3 regions of the Massilia sp. CCM 8734 genome follow, and region 3 is predicted to be linked to each of the others. Evidence: predicted binding sites of a transcription regulator. Region 3 holds the regulator's gene; each other region holds the start of a gene.
What was found. The regulator sigma-54, encoded in region 3, starts transcription at its own class of promoters, with help from an activator protein. The targets are predictions, from matches to a motif close to TGGCANGNAANCTGCTTT.
Positions count from the first base shown of each region.

Region 1: F2P46_RS30065 (PEP-CTERM sorting domain-containing protein) is a predicted target of sigma-54. The motif match lies at 2,094-2,111, and genes of this name have one in related genera.
Region 2: F2P46_RS36990 (PEP-CTERM sorting domain-containing protein) is a predicted target of sigma-54. The motif match lies at 2,270-2,287, and genes of this name have one in related genera.

Region 1 covers NZ_WHJI01000046.1:52,816-56,929, forward strand. The annotation lists gene creC (two-component system sensor histidine kinase CreC) at 1-1,254, opposite strand, end outside; gene creB (two-component system response regulator CreB) at 1,251-1,937, opposite strand; gene F2P46_RS30065 (PEP-CTERM sorting domain-containing protein) at 2,152-2,844, shown strand; gene F2P46_RS30070 (hypothetical protein) at 2,984-3,592, shown strand; gene F2P46_RS30075 (hypothetical protein) at 3,487-4,002, shown strand; gene F2P46_RS30080 (hypothetical protein) at 3,984-4,114, shown strand, end outside.
Region 2 covers NZ_WHJI01000003.1:87,804-91,917, reverse strand. The annotation lists gene ssb (single-stranded DNA-binding protein) at 200-706, shown strand; gene F2P46_RS04160 (DUF6622 family protein) at 949-1,479, shown strand; gene F2P46_RS36990 (PEP-CTERM sorting domain-containing protein) at 1,590-2,234, opposite strand; gene F2P46_RS04150 (glutathione S-transferase family protein) at 2,478-3,167, shown strand; gene F2P46_RS04145 (hypothetical protein) at 3,206-3,832, opposite strand; gene F2P46_RS04140 (hypothetical protein) at 3,905-4,114, opposite strand, start outside.
Region 3 covers NZ_WHJI01000012.1:9,513-13,626, forward strand. The annotation lists gene lptA (lipopolysaccharide transport periplasmic protein LptA) at 1-286, shown strand, start outside; gene lptB (LPS export ABC transporter ATP-binding protein) at 283-1,041, shown strand; gene F2P46_RS13075 (RNA polymerase factor sigma-54) at 1,044-2,516, shown strand; gene F2P46_RS13080 (tetratricopeptide repeat protein) at 2,542-3,864, opposite strand; gene F2P46_RS13085 (hypothetical protein) at 4,083-4,114, opposite strand, start outside.

The DNA.
Region 1 (4,114 bases), on a different contig from region 3:
CTCGCGCGCGAACGCGGGAATGCCGGCGCCGCAGTCGCTCACGCTGATGATCACCTCGTCCCCCACTGTCTCGGCGCGCATGGTGATCACCCCGCCCGGCGGCGAGAAGTCGATGGCGTTGTCGAGCAGGTTGCCCACCGCCTGGCGCAGCAATAGCGGGTCGCCTTTCACGATCAGCTTGTCGATAAAGGTTTCCAAGCTCAGCCCGCGCGCGAGCAAACGCGCCGACACATCGGCCCGCACCTCTTCGGCCAGGCTGCGCAGCGCGACCGTCTCCGGCGCGCTCAGGCGTTGCTGCTTTTCCACGCGAATGAGGGCCAGCAACTTGTCGATCAGTTGCTTCTGGCGCAGGTTCTGGTTCAGGATATTGTTCAGGAAATGGCGGCGCTCGGCGGCCGGCATGTCTTCCTGCATCAGCTCGGCCGAACCCTGGATCGCCGCGATCGGGCTCTTGAGCTCGTGCGCCAGGGTGTGCATCAGCTCTTCCACGTATTCCTTGCCTTCGAGCTGGTTGCGCATCGCTTCGAGCGCGCGCCCGAGCGTGCCGATTTCATTGTTGCCGAGCGCCGGCAAGGTGGCCTTGCGGCCGGCCTCGACATCGGCGATGTAGCGCATCAGCATTTGCAGGGCGCGGTTGAGCCAGTAGGCGAAGGCCATCCCGATCAACAGCGACAGCACCAGCAGCACGGCGCCGCGCGTGAGGATGATGCGCTGGCTGCGCTCGACGAAGGGTTGCACGGTCGAGACCGGCTTGGCGACGGTCAGCACGCCGATGATGCGCTCGCCATCCATGATCGGCGCGGCCACGTGCATCACGGCGCTGGCGTCGTCGGACCTGGCGTCGCGCGTGCTGCGCGCGCCGTATTCGCCGCGCAGGGTCAGGTAGACATCGTTCCAGCGCGAATAATCCTTGCCCAGGTCGTGCCCGCTGGAGTCGAAGGTGACGCGCCCTTGTACATCGGTGATGTAGACCCGGTAGTTCAGGCTGCGCTTGTTCACGCCATCGATCGAGACGTCCACATGGCGCCGTCCGAACGATTGCAGGCGCGCGAGAATCCGGGAATCGTCCATGCTGCCCGCCTTGACATCGTCGGCGACGACCTCGGCCAGCAGGTGGGCGGTGTCGAGCAGGGTGTCTTCGAGGGTCGAGCGCACGCCCGGCTTGACCTGGGCCACGAACACGTTCAGCAAAAACCACGCAGCCAGCCCGACAATCAGAAAATAGCCGAGCAAGATGCGCAGGCCGATTCTCATGGGCCCGCCAGGCTGTAGCCCATGCCGCGATGGGTCTGGATCGGATCGTCGTCGGCGTCGACCAGGCGCAGCTTGGCGCGCAGCGACTTGATATGGGCGTCGACGGTGCGGTCGAGCGTATCGGGCGCGTCGGCCCAGACCCGGTCCATCAGCTGCGCACGCGAGAGCACATGGCCGGGCCGCTCGCACAGGGCCTTGAGTAGCAGGTATTCGTAGCGGGTCAGCTCAAGCGCCCGGGCGCGGTACAGGATGCGCGCCTCGGCCTCGCGGATCTCGAAGCGCGCGCCCGGCGCGACGGCGGCCGGCGGCGCCAGGCGGCGCAGCACGACCCGGATGCGCGCCACCAGTTCGCGCGGCGAGAACGGCTTGGTGACGTAATCGTCGGCCCCGATTTCGAGCCCGACGATGCGGTCGATCTCGTCACTGCGCGCGGTCAGGAAGATTACCGGGGCATTGCAAAACTGGCGCAGCTGGCGGCATACCTCGAAGCCGTTCATGTCGGGCAGGCCGACGTCGAGCACCACCAGCGCGGGCAAGGTGGCCGGCTCGGCGTCGCGCATCGCTTGCAGCGCCTGCGCGCCCAAGCTCACGTGGCGCGGTACGAAGCCGTCCGTGCGCAGGGCGTAGGCGATGCTGTCGGCAATGGCCAGCTCATCTTCCACTATCAGGATCGTTACGGGCATGCGCGGGCGTCGGGATTGGTCATGGCGACAGTATCCGGGGCGGGGCCGGCTCAGTCAACCGGGCGCCTGGCCTGCTTGTCGGGAAATTTTACAGTTGATCATGAAATTTCTTAACGGAAACTCATAAGCCGATGATACCAAACGTTAATTTCCAAATGGCATGTTCTTTGCTTGTACACCATGCTACCTTAACCAAAGTATAAGAAAGAATATCTTGTCCTCAAAATCATTCTTCGCAATCGCCCTGCTCGCTGCGGCCTGGATCTCCAACGCCCAGGCCACCATTCTCACCACCACCTCGCGCGGCGTGGTCAGCAGCGTGTACCAGAACACCCTCGACGACTTCGGCCCTGGCAACCTGGTCGGCAAGAAATTCCAGATAACGCTCACCTTCGACGACAGCAGCGCGACCCGCGACAGCTACCTGAACCAGTATGAAGCGCTGTACGGCCTCAATCTGTTCAGCGCCCGCGTTACCGTCGATGGCGTAACGCGCAACTACCAGCACACCGGCAATTTCCAGCAGCAGACCGCCAACGGCGCTTCGGCCGGGACGCCGTGGGGATCGGACCAGGCGTTTGCCGGCGTGAACTGGACCACGCGCGAGGAAAGCATCTACGCCTATCACGGCATCGAATCGATGGATCACTTTTTTGCCGGCGCCAAGGCCAGCCTGACCACGCCCTTCTCGGCCACGCTGCGGCCGGACCTGTACGAGTACATGACGAAGCAGGCGCAGTTTGGCCATAGCGACGCGCTCTCGGGGCGCTCGACGGTGTTCTACGGCGAGATCGAGGAGTTTTCGATGAGTACCGTGGCGGTGCCGGAGCCGGTCAGCCTGGGCTTGCTGGGGCTGGGCGCGCTGGCCATGCTGGGGGCGCGGCGCCGCGCGCGATCGGTCCGATAGCGCCAGCGACCCAGCGCCTGGTTTTGCGCTGGCTCAAAGTTATGACGGGATAGTGCTGGACTGGCGCGAATACCGGCCTGCCTGAATTGCCTCGGGTAAATATGCATGCAAGGATGGAGACTCAATCACCGGAGTTTCCATGCCGGATCCGTCATCGCCCGTCCAGGCAGAGCCATCCCCGCCGCGTCCCCTGTTCCGCCTTCAGGCGCTGGAGCACGCCGGCGCCCGCCAGTACGGCCAGGTCATCCTGGCGCGCTCGCCCGGCCAGCGGGAACTGACGATCCTGTTCGCCGGCCTGGCGCTGTCCATCGTGGCTTTCTTCCTCTGCTTCAGCACCACGCGCAAGGCGCAGTCGCAGGGACTGTTGCTGCCCACTGGCGGGGTGATCCGCGTGATTCCCGGCCGCGTCGGCGTGGTCATGGAAAGGCGCGTGCGCGAAGGCCAGCAGGTCGCCGCCGGGGACGTGCTGGTCGTGGTATCCGGAAAACGCACGATCGCGGCGGCCGGCTCGACCGAGCAAACCGTGGCCGCACTGTTGAACCAGCGGCGCGACAGCTACCGCGCCGAGCTCGACAAGGTGATCGTGCAAGCCGCCCAGCGCAGCGGCGGGTGGACGATATCGGCGCCGAACTGGCGCGCGTGGTGGAGCAGATCGCGCTGCAGGAAGACCGGCTGGCCCTGGCGCGCGAAGCGTTCGGCCGGTACCAGAGCCTGGCCCGGACCAACTATATATCGCCCAACCAGTTAAGCGACAAGCGCGCCGAACTGCTCGATCAACGCCAGCGCCTGGCCGAGCTGGTGCGGATAAAGACGGTGACCGAACGCGCCGCCACCGAAGCGCGCGCGCAGATGCAGGACATTGCGCCGCAGGCGGACCGTGAACGCGCAGCCCTGGAGCGCAGCATGCGCGCACTCGAACAGGACCTGGCCGAAAACCAGGCGCAAAGCGACATCGTGCTGCGCGCCCCGATCGACGGCGTGCTCACCGCGCTTGCCGGCGACATCGGCCAGACCGTCACCCCGGAGACCGGCCTGGCTGCCATCCTGCCGGCCAGCACCTGGCGCGCGTGCGCGATGTGGCGGACACCTCGTCACGCCCGGCCGACACCGCCCTGGCATCGGCGGGCGCGGCCGAACCGATGTACCGCCTGCGCCTGACGCTGGACCGGCAGTCGGTGCAAGCCTACGGCAAGCCGGTGCCGCTCAAGTCGGGCATGCTGGTCGACGCCAGCATCGCGCTCGACCACCGCCGCCTCTACGAATGGGTACT
Region 2 (4,114 bases), on a different contig from region 3:
TGACGAGTCGACAAGGGCGGAACTCCGTGCCGGCTTTGTTGTCTGATCTTACAGTTTGCATGGCCAAGCGGCTGGACGGGGAGGGTGCCGGTGCGGGAGAGAATAGACATTTGGAATCCCGGCTGACATATAATCCTCCTCTGGCAAAAAATCATCGCGCCGCGGGACGCACGCCGCAGCAGTTCAACAGGAGCAATACATGGCATCAGTCAATAAAGTCATCATCGTCGGCAACTTGGGGCGCGATCCGGAAATCCGCTACATGCCCAGCGGTGACGCCATCGCCAACATCGCCGTCGCGACCTCGTACAAGTCGAAGGACCGCAACACCGGCGAGCAAAAAGAGCTGACCGAGTGGCACCGCATTTCGTTCTTCGGCCGCCTGGCCGAAATCGTCGGGCAATACCTGAAAAAAGGGTCCTCGGTCTACGTCGAAGGTCGCCTGCAGACCCGTAAATACACCGACAAGGACGGCGTCGAGAAGTACGCGACCGAAATCGTCGCCGAGCAGATGCAGATGCTGGGCGGACGCCAGGGCATGGGCGGCGACGCCGGCGGCGGCATGGACGATGGCGGCGGCTACGATTCGCAGCCGCAGCAGAGCCGTCCGGCGCCACAGCGCCAGGCTCCGCCTGCGCCAGCGGCCCGTCCGGCGCCGAAGCCAGCGCCGAATTTCTCGGACATGGATGACGACATTCCGTTCTGAGAACGGTGACGCCCTTTCTGTGAAAAAGCCCCTGTAACGGATTGACGTTACCGGGGCTTTTCTCTATGTGCGGACTGTTCGTACCGGCGCTTGCAGCCTGGGCATCGGCATTGCGCGCCTCTGCATTTGGCGCTGCCCAACTGCATTTCGCGCCGGTATCCGGTGATTCGTCGCATAACTTCCCTCCGTGCTCCCGTCGCGGGCAAAGTGGCACCAACTTAAGCAACTTTGCGGAGCCCACCATGCTGATTCAGATCCTGACCCACACCCCCATCTATGTTTGGGCCATTCTGGCCATGCTGGTGTATCGCGGCGTCATCGCCATGCGCGATCGCGAAATGGCGATCCGGAAGCTGTTCATCATTCCCGTCATCATGCTGGCCTTGTCGCTGCAGGACATCGTGGCAAAGTTTGGTACCGCCTTCCTGCCGCTGTGCGCCTGGGCTGGCGCTACGGTGGCGCTGACCTTGCTCGTTGCGAAGTCCGGCGGCGCAGGGGCGAGCGCCGGCGCCACGCCCGGCAGCCTGCGTGTCCATGGCAGTGCGGCGCCGCTGATGATGATGATGGCGATTTTCTTCACCAAGTACGTCACGGCGGTGACGCTGGTCATGCATCCTGGCGCCAGCCACAATGCATTGTTTTCAACCCTGGTGTGCGCCTTGTTCGGCGTCTTTAACGGCTATTTCTTGGGCAGCCTGGCGGGCAAGCTGATGACCTGGCAGTCATTGCGCGCATCGGCCAAGGGCAGCAACTACTTGACGGCCGCAGCGTAAATGGCGCCTACGTCACGACGGATAACTGCGCCATGACCCGATGAGGTCCTGATTGTGAAAAAGCCCTGTCACTAACTACAGTGACAGGGCTTGTCGACTTCTGGCGCAGCTTAGCGCGCCTGCTTGCGGCGCCGTGCGATACCAATCCCGGCAATACCCAGGCCGAGCAAGGCCAGCGAGCCCGGTTCCGGCACAGTGTTGGTCGGCAGCGCGGTCAGGCCGGCATTGTAGTAAAAGGTGCCGCTCATGAGCGCGCCGCCATCGCAAGACTGGTTGAACGACGCGTCGAACATGTCGATGGCGCCGGACTTGAAGCTCAACTGCTTGACGGTGAAACTGCCTTTGACCTTGTTGCATCCCCTGTGGTTGTAGCTCACGTCCAGGCCGGGATGGCCCGGCGAAGCGAACGATGCCCGCTCCGCATTCGTATACGTGACCCCGGCCTGCAAGGGAACACCCAGTGCCTCACTCGAAAAATCCAGCATGGCGTATTTGGTTTCAGGTTTGTCAAACATGAACAAAAAACGCAGGAAGTCGGTCTCAGGAGCAGCGGCCGTACCGCTATTGTTGAAGAAGGTAGCCTTGTTAAAGACGAGCAGCGGATCGTTGGACGAATACACATTGTCAACCAGCTTTCCTGCGCTGATATAGTCCCCTGGTGTCGCCGCCATGGTGAAGTGGGCTACCGAGGCCTGGCTCGATGCAGCCAGCAGGGTCGATGCGATGAGGAAGGCCTTGCCGATCTTGAATTTCATTGCGTTTGTTCCGATGAGATAAGTAATCATCTGTACAAGCAAATTTCATGCCATTTACGCAAGAAATAGATATGTTGTTTTTAATCAATAAGTTGCATCAAGGATAAATTGGTGGCTGTGTTTCATCTTCGTGCCAGTGTAAAGTTTTCCGACACTGCCGCGTGCGCACATCCCGACAGCCGGTTTTGACGCGGCGCGCTATCGGGCACATACTTTGCCACTTCGGACAAGCAAAGGCCTCCCATGAATGCGCTCACGCTCCACTACCACCCCCTGTCCTCCTGCTGCCACAAGGTCTTGATCGCGCTCGACGTGCTCGGCATCGAGCTCGACAAGCGTCTGCTCAACCTGGGCGACCCCGACGAGCGCGCCGCGCACCTGGCGCTGTGCCCGACCGGCAAGATGCCACTCCTGATGGACGGGCCGCGCGCGGTGCCCGAAACGAGCATCATCATCGAATACCTGCAGCGCCACCACGCCGCCCCGGGCCGCACCCTCATTCCGGACGCGCCCGACGCGGCGCTCGACGTGCGCTTGTGGGACCGCCTGTGCGACCTGTACGTGATGACGCCGATGCAGGCGCTCACGGCCGACCTGCTGCGCCCGGAAAGCGAGCGCGACGCGCGCACCGTGACCCAGGCGCGCGCCGGCCTGGCCTCGGCCTATGCGTTCATCGAGCGCCAACTGGAAGGGCGCACCTGGATCGCCGGCGACGCTTTCAGCATGGCCGACTGCGCCGCCGCGCCAGCCTTGTTTTACGCGATGGCGTACGTGCCGCTGGCGCCGCAGCATGGGCGCCTGGCGGCGTACGTGGCGCGCTTGATGGAACACCCCTCGGTCGCGCTCACCATCGAGCAGGCGCGGCCCTACTTCAAGTTCTTTCCTGGGCGCAGCGGCTTGTCGCGCAGCTACTTCGACCCCGCCGCAGCCTGAGGAGGAGGCCGGCGCGGGTTGACGCCGGCGCGCTTCGCTTACGGGACGAGAGCGCTTACCGGCGCTTGCAACAACCAGCCTTTTGCCGGTTGCGACTTAAAATCCCTGAACGTGCCTTTTTCGGCCTCGATTAGTGCTCCCAGGACGGCACCGGTCAGGGCGCCCCCGACAATGCCAGCGCCGCTGTTGAGAGGCGTGAAGGCCAAGGCCGTCTTCGCGCCTGACATATCGTCCGGGCGCGGCGCGAGTGGCGCAACTTTCGAAAAATCTGGCCTGTCGTCCGGATGGAAGACCATCAATGGCCGATTTGTTCCGATAATGTGGAACACGGTCGGTTCATTGCCCGGCTTTTTCGGCAGCAGGATGCCGCATTCCCACGCGCTGCCGGCCAGGGCGTCTTCCTTGCGCGGCCGGCCGGTCAAATACACGCACATGGGGGGACCGGCGAAGTAGGTTCCTGCCTCATCCTCGAATTTTCCAACATACGTTCCCGGCACGAGTGTGACGTCCCAAAACCCCAGCTTCCATTTCACCTCCTCCTTGACCTGCAATACCTGCTCGTTGGCGGGCCGCCGCAATGTTTCTGGCCGGGCGGCGCAACCCGCAACGACCAGGGCGGTGAACAAAGCCAGTGCTGCGCGGGGAAGATCTTTTCGGGGAAACATGGGTGAGGTACTTTCAAATGCCAAAACGATGAGAAGGCGTTTATTCTACTATCGCCCGCACTCGACATACATTCATGCCCGATCCGCCCACGCCAGCGGCCATTCCACAATGGCGTGCGGGCCGACGGCGACCAGCACGGCGCGCGCCGCATCATGAAAGCGGGCGCTAAAACCCGGCAAGACCGCTACCCGCGCGCGCGACGCCAGGTCCCAGATGCTCGTTTCCGTGGCGGCGGCGACGATGATGCGCTTGCCGTCGCAGAACAGGTCGAGCACATCGGC
Region 3 (4,114 bases):
GATGAAGCTGTTCTCGAACGCCAGGATCCGCCAGCTCGAAGGGCAGAAACCGACCAACGAAATCGAAAGCGAATTCATTTCCTACGACAGCCGCAAAGAGGTGTTCGTGGCGCGTAATGACGCCAGCGGCGTCAACAAGCCGGGCCAGGGTCGCGGCACCATGATCATCGCCCCGCGCAAGCCGCGCGCCGCGCCGGCCACGCCGGCGGCCGGCGCGCCGGCGGTGACGCCCGCACCAGCGCCGGCGCCCGCGCCGACCACCACGCCAGTTGCGGGAAATCCATGATCGAACCGAAAAATTGCGGCAGCACGCTGATCGTGCGCGGCCTGCAGAAAAGCTACGGCAAGCGCCTGGTCGTGCGCGACGTCTCGTTGCAGGTCGACTGCGGCGAAGTGGTCGGCCTGCTCGGCCCGAATGGCGCCGGCAAGACTACCTCGTTCTACATGATCGTCGGCCTGGTGCCGTCGGACGCGGGCACGATCGATATCAGCGGGGTCGATATTTCGAGCCTGCCGATTCACCGGCGCGCCGCGCTCGGCCTGTCGTACCTGCCGCAGGAAGCGTCGGTGTTCCGCAAGCTGACCGTGGAAGAAAACATCCGCGCCGTGCTGGAGCTGCAAAAGGTCGATGGCAAGTCGCTCACCAAGGCGCAGATCAACGAACGGTTGGATACCCTGCTGGCCGACCTGCAGATCGAAAAACTGCGCGAAAACCAGGCCATGTCGCTCTCGGGCGGCGAGCGGCGCCGGGTCGAGATCGCGCGCGCGCTGGCGACCAACCCGCGCTTCGTGCTGCTCGACGAACCGTTCGCCGGGGTCGATCCGATCGCCGTCATCGAGATCCAGCGCATCGTGCGCTTCCTCAAGCAGCGCGGCATCGGCGTCCTGATCACCGACCACAACGTGCGCGAAACGCTGGGTATCTGCGACCGCGCCTACATCATCAACCAGGGCGCGGTGCTCGCCTCCGGTCGTCCCGACGATATCATCGCGGATGAATCCGTGCGTCGGGTCTACCTGGGCGAACACTTCCGGATGTAGGCATGAAACAGTCCCTTCAACTACGCACTTCCCAGCACCTGGCCCTCACGCCCCAGTTGCAGCAGTCGATCCGGCTGCTGCAGTTGTCGACCCTGGAACTGCACCAGGAACTGGAACAGCTGTTGACCGACAATCCGCTGCTCGAACGGCTCGACGATCCGCTCGATCATTCGGTGCGCCTGTTGGGCGATGGCGCCATCAGCAGCACCTCGACGCCGACCGAAGCGACGCCCGAGCCGGGTGCGCAGGATGCGCCGGCGCCGAGCGAAGGCGAGAATTTCGAAGGCGGCGAAGCGGACAGCCCGTCCAGCAACGACAACGATGGCGAGTGGGGCGACCTCGGTCGCGCCAAGACGCCCGACGACGAGGATTCGCGCCCGCAGCTCGAAGCATCAAGCACCACCTTGCGCGAGCACCTGATGGAGCAGATGCGCGTGACCGTGCTCGAAGCGCGCGACCGGGCGCTGGTCGAACTGATCGTCGACGCCATCGACGACAACGGCTACCTGACCGAGTCGCTCGAAGAGATCCACGAGCGCATGCCGCCCGAGCTGGAGATCGAGATCGACGAACTGCGCACCGTGCTGGCGCTGCTGCAAAGTTTCGATCCGAGCGGGGTATGCGCGCGCAATGCGTCCGAATGCCTGGCGCTGCAGATCCGGCGCATGCCCGGCGTGCCGATGGTGACGCGGCGCATGGCGCTGACCATCGTCGAAAACCACCTGACCTGGTTCGCCCAGCGCGAATTCAACAAGCTGAAAAAAGCGCTCGATTGCGACGATGAAGACTTGCGCGAGGCGCAGACCGTGATCCGCCAGTGCAATCCGCATCCGGGCGCGGAGTTCGCGTCCGACGTGTCGGACTACGTGGTGCCGGACGTGATCGTGCGCAAGGCAAAAAACGGCTGGTCGGTGATGCTCAATAACGACGTGATGCCGCGCCTGCGCGTAAACAGCATGTACGCCGCGCTGCTCAAGCAGGGCAAGGGCGAAGGGCAGATGGGCGCGCAGCTGCAGGAAGCCAAATGGCTGATCAAGAACATGCGCCAGCGCTTCGACACCATCTTGCGGGTGGCCGAAGCGATCGTCGAACGCCAGCGCAATTTCTTCTCGCACGGCGCGGTGGCGATGCGACCGCTGGTGCTGCGCGAAATCGCCGACACGCTTGGCCTGCACGAGAGCACGATCTCGCGCGTGACCACGCAAAAGTACATGATGACGCCGCACGGCATGTTCGAGCTGAAGTATTTTTTCGGCAGCCACGTGGCCACCGAAGCGGGCGGCGAAGCGTCATCGACGGCGATCCGCGCGCTGATCGTGCAGCTGACCAGCGCCGAAGATCCGAAGAGCCCTCTGTCGGACAGCAAGATCGCCGACATGCTGGGCGAGCAGGGCATGGTGATTGCGCGCCGCACGGTCGCCAAGTACCGCGAAGCGCTCAAGATTCCGCCGGTCGCCCTGCGCAAGTGCCTGTGACCGGGCGGGCAGGTTTGCGCAGCGCTTACAAGAACTGCGGGTAGTCGCGCAAGAGCGACTGTTCCAGTTGGTCGACGTTGCCGAACAGGTCGAGCTCCCCGCCGTTCGAGATGCGTCGTCCCGCATCCCAGCTACGCCAGGCGCGCACGGTGTCGTCGCTTCTGTAAAGGGACATTCCGAGGCCGGCGTAGGCCGATGCCATTGCCGGATTGGCCTGCAGCGCCTTGGCGTACAACGCAGCTGCTTCGCGGTACCTACCCAACTCTTTGAGGTTATCGGCTTCAAACAGCATCAGGACGTGTTGCTTGCGTGTAGTGTGCTTGCGCAGTTCCTGCAGCGTGGCGAGCGTCGCTTCCAGTTCCGCCTTGGTCTCTTGTTTGCGCATCACCGCCGCAAGGCTGCTCAACTGCGGGTTGGCCTGGAACAGCGCCCGCTGCGCCGGCGTCGGCATGACCGGATCGCCCCCCCCGGAGAATACCCATTCGTTCATCCCCAGCATAGCGTCCAGCACGCGATTGTCGGCGAACGCCTGCGCGGTTTCGCGCTCGAACGCCTGCCTGGCCGCCGCTGTCGGCGGTGCTGCGCTGATGGCTCCCTTGTCGAGCACCTGGTCGATCTCGTCACCTTGCGGCGCGCGCAGCTTGTACGCGGCCAGACTGTAGCTGGCCGGTGCGCCTTGCTTGACGGCGCTGATCGTATAGGTACGCGTTTCGCTGTAGCCTTCGATCTGCTTGTGGTAGGTGACCAGGCTGGCCGGCAGGCGTGGTTGGGCGGAGAGGCGCGTCAGCACGCGCGGATGGGTACCGAAAGTGCGCAGGATGCGTGCGAACATGGCCGCGTCGCCGGCGCTGACGCTGGTTCCGCCGGCGCCGATACTGGCCAGGCGAAAGCCGTCGACAGCCAGCACCGTGGCGCCGCCTTCGGTCGATTCGGTCAGCGTGCGCGCCGCCACCTCGACCGACAGATTGTTTTCCAGCTCGATCAGGCCGTAGGTCGGCGTGAAGCTGCCTTTCTTTTTGACTGCGAGCAGGCGATAGGCGATGGTGTCGAACATCGAATAGGCCACGTAGCTGCGGCTTGGCTCGTCGATTTGATAGCGGCGCCGCGTGACCAGGTCGACAATCGTCGTTTCCTTCGCGTCTTGCACGGTCAGATAGCGTTCGCCCTGCGTGACCTTGAATTTATGCGTCTCGTTCGGTATGGGGACGCCGCCGCGCGTGGCGCCCGTGTAGTTGACGGCGACATGCAAGTCGAAGGTGATGGCGGCGCACGCCGGCGCGCCAGCGGCGCCCAGGGTGCCCAGCATCGCCAGGCGCAGCAGGGAAGTGGAGGTGTATCGCGTGAACATGGTTGGCCCGCTATGGTGGTGATAGACGGACCATTATAAGAGGAAGAGATTGTCGTAACGCTATCTTTTGGCGGTCAGCCGGCGGCTGCGCGCAGGGTAGCGCAGCTCTGTACCGCCGGTATCGGAGCGTCATTCTTCTTGCGTGCGGGCCGTCCGACGCCCTGCGTCGGTCGCCCTGCGCAAGTGCCTGTGACCGGGAGAGCAGGTTTGCGCTGCGCCTACACGAACTCCGGGTAGTTGCGCAAGAGCG